2 regions of the Streptomyces sp. NPDC006283 genome follow, and region 2 is predicted to be linked to the other one. Evidence: riboswitches for the same ligand, from Rfam matches in the RefSeq annotation. Region 2 holds a riboswitch; the other holds the start of a gene.
What was found. Region 2 has a riboswitch for S-adenosylmethionine ahead of thrC (threonine synthase). Riboswitches for the same ligand answer to the same signal wherever they lie in the genome.

Region 1 (3,404 bases), on a different contig from region 2:
GACCCAGATCCCCAAGGCGACCACCGAGGAGTACAAGGAGATCGCCAGCGGCCACGGCCACCACTGATCCCTTGCGCTGATACGTCGCCACGGCAGGAGCCCCGTCCATTCGCTGGACGGGGCTCTTCGCCGTCCCCGGGGCTGGATAGGGTGGAACCATCCCTATTGGCTTGTGGACCCAGGAGCGGACCATGAACGTTGTGACCCCGGTCGGCGGCGACAGCGTGGCGGCCCACTCCTGGCCCGGCGTGCTGAACGCCCTCCTCGACAACCGCGACCAGAGCGCCGAGGCCACCGCGTGGGCCATGGACCGCATCCTCAGCGGCGAGGCCACCAACGCCCAGATCGCCGGCTTCATGGTCGCGCTGCGTGCCAAGGGCGAGACCGTCGAGGAGATCTCCGGCCTGGTGCGCACGATGTACGCGCACGCCAACCTGATCGAGGTGCCCGGACCGAGCGTCGACATCGTCGGCACCGGCGGCGACGGGGCCAAGACGGTGAACATCTCCACCATGTCCGCGATCGTGGTCGCCGGGACGGGGGCCAAGGTCGTCAAGCACGGCAACCGGGCCGCGTCCTCCGCGAGCGGCGCCTCCGACGTGCTGGAGAAGCTCGGGGTCAATCTGGAGCTGACCCCGCAGCGGGTCGTCCAGGTCGCAGAGGAGGCGGGCATCACCTTCTGCTTCGCCGTGAAGTTCCACCCGGCGCTGCGGCACGTCGCCGCCGCCCGCAAGGAGCTCGGGATCCGCACCACCTTCAACTTCCTCGGGCCGCTCACCAACCCGGCCCAGGTCAAGGCCCAGGCCACCGGAGTGGCCGACGCGAGGGTGGCGCCGATCGTGGCCGGGGTGCTCGCCGAGCGCGGCTCCTCCGCCCTGGTCTTCCGCGGCGACGACGGCCTCGACGAGCTGACGACCACCGCCACGTCCAAGGTGTGGGTGGTCCGCGACGGCGCCGTCCGCGAGGAGGCGTTCGACCCGCGCGACATCGGGATCGATCTCGTCCCCGTCGAGGCGCTGCGGGGCGCCGACGCCTCCTACAACGCCGATGTGGCCCGCCGGCTGCTCGGCGGCGAGACGGGGCCCGTGCGGGACGCCGTACTGCTCAACTCGGCGGCGGCGCTCGCGGCCCTGGAGCCGACGGACGGCACGCTGAACGAGCAGCTCGCGGCGGGGGTGGCCCGGGCGGCCCAGTCGATCGACTCGGGGGCGGCGCGGGCGGCGCTGGAGCGCTGGGTGGCGGCCAGCAACGCATGACGCCGCAAGGGCGCGGTCCGGATCGTGGACCGCGCCCTTGCGTCATGCGAGACGTATGGCAGGATGCTTCCCAAGGTCATGAGTGACAGCGATTACGGCCCCGGCCCGCTGTCCGGCAACCCTCCGTCCGTGGCGGGGTGCCCCGGGTGAAGACCAGGCCGCAGGCAGCGAGGTCTGTGGCAAGCGCGGACCCCCGCGGCGTCGTCGAACGCCGTGTCCCTGGGGTCCTGGTCCTCAAGGGAGCAGTCTCGTGAGCAAGCGAATGCGATAGGGCGTACCAGCCCCTTCTCCGGTCACCCTTTTCTCTTGCGGTGCTCCGCCCTGTGCTGCGTCGACGCACCGTTTTCGCCTGCCCGTACGGGAGTTCGCCATGTCTGTCGCCACCACTGCCGACCTGTCCCTCTGTGCCCCGTTGCCGGTCCTCGGCGGGGACGTCACCGTCCCGCTCGTCACCGGCGGTGAAGTCGGCTACGCCGCCCTCGACTACGCGGCCAGCGCCCCGGCGCTCCAGCGCGTCTGGGACGACGTGGCCGCGTACGCCCCGTACTACGGCAGCGTGCACCGGGGGGCCGGCTACCTCTCCCAGCTGTCCACCGACCTGTTCGAGAACAGCCGGACCGTGGTCCACGAGTTCCTCGACTGCCGGGACACCGACCAGGTCGTCTTCACCCGCTCCACCACCGACTCGCTCAACCTGCTCGCCGCCGCGCTGCCGGCCGGCTGCGAGGTGTTCGTCTTCGAGACCGAGCACCACGCCTCGCTGCTGCCGTGGAGCGACGCCCGCGTGACGTACCTGAACGCGCCCCGTACTCCCGCGGAGGCCGTGCGGACCCTGGAGCACGCACTCGCCGACCGCGACCCCTACGGCCCCGCGCTGGTCTGCGTCACCGGTGCGTCCAACGTGACCGGTGAACTGTGGCCGGTGAAGGAGCTCGCCGCCGCCGCCCACGCCCACGGCGCCCGCATCGTGCTCGACGCCGCCCAGCTGGCGCCCCACCACCCGCTGTCGGTACAGGAGTTGGACGTCGACTGGGTGGCCTTCTCCGGGCACAAGCTGTACGCGCCGTTCGGTTCCGGTGTGCTCGCCGGGCGGTCCGACTGGCTGCAGGAGGCGGAGCCCTACCTCGCGGGCGGCGGCGCCTCCCGGAAGGTCACGCGGCGGACCGACGGCGGGGTGGACGTCGAGTGGCACACCACCGCCGCCCGGCACGAGGCGGGTTCCCCGAACGTGATCGGCGTCTACTCGATCGCCTCCGCCTGCAAGGCGCTCACCGAGGCGGGGTTCAACACACTGGTCGCCCGGGAGCGGCACCTGATCGCGAAGGTCCGCGAGGGGCTCGCCGAGGTGCCCGAGGTCAAGGTGCTGTCCCTGTTCGGCGACGACGCGCCGCGGGTCGGTGTCATCTCCTTCGTGGTGGAGGGCTGGAACAGCTCGCACTTCGCCGCGGCGCTGTCCGCCGAGTACGGCATCGGCGTGCGCGACGGCCTCTTCTGCGCCCACCCACTGGTGCGCACCCTGCTGGGTGGCGACCAGCAGGACGTCGGCGAGTGCGGCGCGCCGGAGGCGAAGCCGGGGGAGAAGTCCCTCAACGCCATCCGCGTCAGCTTCGGCGCGGGCACTCCGGACGAGCACGTGGATCGGTTCGTGAGCGCCGTGAAGGAACTGGTCCGTGACGGTGCGCAGTGGAAGTACCGCACCGAGGACGGCCGTTGCGTGCCCGACCGCGGCTGACGCCCGTTCACGCCGCGAGACGCGTCCCCACCAACACCATCCGCAGCGTGCGTTCGGCCGCGTCGGCGAGGAACTCGCCGGCGCGGTCCAGCGCCTCCGGCAGCGGTACGGGCGCCGGAACGATCGACCCGTAGGCGTCCACGCCCGCTGCGGTGAGCGCGCGGACGCCGTGGCCGAGGGTGCCGGCGAGGGCGAGCACCGGCACGTGGGCGGCCCGGGCCCGGTGCGCCACCTCCGCCGGGATCTTGCCGCGTACGGTCTGGTCGTCGAGTGCGCCCTCCGCTGTGATCACCAGATCGGCGCGGGCGAGCCGTGCGTCCAGGTCGATGTGGTCGAGCAGCACGTCGAAGCGGGGCAGCAGGCGGGCGCCGAGCGCCGCAAGGCCCGCGCCGAGCCCGCCCGACGCGCCGGTGCCG
Region 2 (3,404 bases):
GAGCAGCCACAGCTGTTCCGCCGTGCCGCCGGTGCGGGCCATCTCCACCTGGTGCACGCGGGGCGTGTCCTGCTCCGCCGGGGCCGCCGTCGCGGGGGCCGCGGGCGCCGCCAGTGCCGTCGCCGCGGCGGCCGGGCCGAGGGCCGCGGCGGCGGTGACCGCCAGCGTGCCGATGAGTCGGGTCAGCCGCTCGCGGCCGACAGAGGGCGTGGCCCTGCGGTGCCTGCCGCGCGCCGGTGCAAGAAATCCGATGAGTCCCATACGCCGGAAATGTATGCAAAATGACCGGCGGTTCCTGGTTATGCCGCGCGACGCGCCGCGTACTCACCGATCTCGAGCATCGGCGGACGCTCCTCGGTGTCCACCCGGTAGGTCCGCGGTGCGAAGCCGCCGTCGACCCGCTCGAACTGGGTGATCGACGGACGCACCAAGTGGGGCCGGGACAAGCGCAGTTGGGCGGTGCGGTAGATCGTCGCGGCCATTCTGCCGAGCGCCTGCCCGTCCTGGTGGCGGTGCTTGCGGGTGCCGACGTCGACCTGCGCGAGAGCGTCCAGGCCGACCAGGTTCAGCGAGTCGACCAGCAGGCCGAGCTCCACGCCGTAGCCGACGGGGAAGTGCAGTCGCTCCAGCAGGGAGCGCCGTGCCGCGTACTCGCCGCCCAGCGGCTGGACGAAGCCGGCGAGCTGCGGCCAGTGCAGATTCAGCAGCGGGCGGGCCACCAGCTCGGTCACCCGGCCGCCCTGGGCCGGTGTCCCGTCGGGCCCGGGCGCGGCGCCCCCGCCCAGCGGGCGGTCGTACATCGCCTTGACGAACTGGACCTCGGGCTCCGTCAGCAGCGGGCCGACGATGCCCGAGACGAAGTCGGGGGAGAAGTCGCGCAGATCCGCGTCGACGAAGCAGACGATGTCGCCGCTCGTCACCATGAGTGACCGCCACAGCACCTCTCCCTTGCCGGCCACCGCGGGCAGGCCCGGCAGGATCGAGTCCCGGTGCACCACCCGGGCACCTGCCGCGGCGGCCACCTCGGACGTGCGGTCGCTCGAGGCCGAGTCGATCACCACCAGCTCGTCGACGAGCGGGACGGCCTCCATGAGCTCCCGGCGGATGATCCGCACGATGTCTCCGACCGTCGCTTCCTCGTTCAGCGCCGGCAGCACCACACTGACCGTCGACCCCTGCCTGACCTTGGCGGATATCAGCCGGTCGAGCGAGCGGTCGGATGCGGACCAGGAGCGCCGGCTCAACCAGCGCGCCACCTCATCGAGCACGTCGCGTCTCCCTTGACAGTAGGTCGTGTGATCCATCTCGCGGGTCGGACGACTATCTCAACCGTCCGAGGGTTCGGTTACAGTCTTGAGCAACGCGAAGGACCCTCGCATCTCGGGGGTGCACGCACACAAACGCCCGGACCGCACGTCCGGTGCCATACCGCTCATCCAGAGGGGCAGAGGGAACGGCCCGTTGAAGCCCCGGCAACCCTCCCGCCGACCGCGAGGTCACGGTGGGGAAGGTGCCAATTCCGTCTTGTGGCGAAATGCGTCACGAGGAAGATGAGGAGAAAGGGCCTCGCCATCATGGCTGCGCAGACTGTCGCAAGCACCCCCGCCACCACGCCCGTGGATCTCGGACCCGCCGCCGCACTGTCGTGCCGCGAGTGCGGACAGCGCTTCGAACTCGGCCCCATCTTCGCCTGCGCCGAGTGTTTCGGGCCGCTCGAAGTCGCCTACGACCTGCCGAGCGGCGACGTCGAGAAGCTCCGCGCACAGATCGAGGCGGGCCCCGCCAACATCTGGCGCTACGCCCCCCTGCTGCCCGTCCCCGCCGACGTGGCCGACAAGCCCAACCTGAACCCGGGCTGGACCAAGCTCGTCAAGGCCGACAACCTCGCGCGCGAACTGGGCGTCACCGGCGGTCTGTTCATCAAGGACGACTCCGGCAACCCGACGCACTCCTTCAAGGACCGCGTCGTCGCCCAAGCCATCGAGGCCGCTCGTGCCTTCGGCTTCACCACCCTGTCCTGCTCCTCCACCGGCAACCTCGCCGGCGCGGTCGGAGCCGCCGCCGCGCGGGCCGGCTTCCGCTCCTGCGTGTTCATCCCGCACGACCTCGAGCAGGGCAAGGTCGTCATGGCCGCGGTGTACGGCGGCGAACTCGTCGGTATCGAGGGCAACTACGACGACGTGAACCGCTTCTGCTCGGAGCTCATCGGCGACCCGCTGGGCGAGGGCTGGGGCTTCGTCAACGTCAACCTGCGCCCGTACTACGCGGAGGGCTCCAAGACCCTCGCGTACGAGATCTGTGAGCAGCTCGGCTGGCGGCTGCCCGACCAGCTCGTCGTCCCGATCGCGTCCGGCTCGCAGCTGACGAAGATCGACAAGGGCCTTCAGGAGCTCATCAAGCTCGGGCTCGTCGAGGACAAGCCGTACAAGATCTTCGGTGCCCAGGCCGAGGGCTGCTCGCCGGTCTCCACGGCCTTCAAGGCCGGGCACGACGTCGTGCGCCCGCAGAAGCCGAACACCATCGCCAAGTCGCTCGCCATCGGCAACCCGGCCGACGGGCCGTACGTGCTGGACATCGCGCGCCGCACGGGCGGCGCGGTCGAGGACGTCAACGACGAGCAGGTCGTCGACGCCATCAAGCTGCTGGCCCGCACCGAGGGCATCTTCGCCGAGACGGCGGGTGGCGTGACCGTGGGCGTGACGAAGAAGTTGATCGAGGCGGGCGTCCTCGACCCGGCGCTCACCACCGTCGTCCTCAACACCGGTGACGGCCTCAAGACCCTCGACGCGGTCGCGGAGACCTCGCAGGCGACCGCCGTCATCCGCCCGAGCCTGGACGCGTTCCGCGACGCGGGCCTGGCCGCTCACTGAATCCGCAACCCGCCGTACTCCGCCGAGAGGTGACGAACATGAGTGTCAACGTCCGCATCCCCACCATTCTCCGTACGTACACGGGCGGCCAGGCCGAGGTCCCGGCGGAGGGTGCGACCCTCGCCGAGGTCATCGCGGACCTGGAGAAGAACCACACCGGCATCGCGGCCCGCGTCCTGGACGACCAGGGCAAGCTGCGCCGCTTCGTCAACGTCTACGTGAACGACGACGACGTCCGTTTCGAGCAGGGGCTGGAGACGGCCACGCCGGACGGCGCGGGCGTGTCGATCATTCCTGCGGTCGCCGGCGGCTGACGCGATATGGGGGCGGGCGACTGATCCATCCCCAGAGATTTACCCGCAGTTACAGAAATTGCCCCCTCCGCGAGAGAAGCGGAGGGGGCAATTCTGCATGGTTGAGCGCGATAGAGTCTGGGAAGCCCCCTCCGCCGGCCGCTCGAGAATGCCTTCAAGTTCCGCAAGAATGCGGCCAAACTGTGCGATCGAATTGCCTCTTAGGCGTCATTTGCCGGGC

Region 1: another riboswitch for S-adenosylmethionine. It lies ahead of ABZ070_RS18050 (aminotransferase class V-fold PLP-dependent enzyme); the one in region 2 lies ahead of thrC (threonine synthase).

The regions. Positions count from the first base shown of each region.
Region 1 is NZ_JBEXRZ010000078.1:7,721-11,124, forward strand. It holds gene ABZ070_RS18040 (cytochrome bc complex cytochrome b subunit) at 1-67, shown strand, start outside; gene trpD (anthranilate phosphoribosyltransferase) at 192-1,256, shown strand; SAM riboswitch class IV at 1,331-1,448, shown strand; gene ABZ070_RS18050 (aminotransferase class V-fold PLP-dependent enzyme) at 1,627-2,988, shown strand; gene ABZ070_RS18055 (glycerate kinase) at 2,996-3,404, opposite strand, start outside.
Region 2 is NZ_JBEXRZ010000021.1:47,738-51,141, reverse strand. It holds gene ABZ070_RS07505 (hypothetical protein) at 1-261, opposite strand, end outside; gene ABZ070_RS07500 (glucosyl-3-phosphoglycerate synthase) at 300-1,268, opposite strand; SAM riboswitch class I at 1,430-1,557, shown strand; gene thrC (threonine synthase) at 1,575-2,870, shown strand; gene ABZ070_RS07490 (MoaD/ThiS family protein) at 2,909-3,184, shown strand.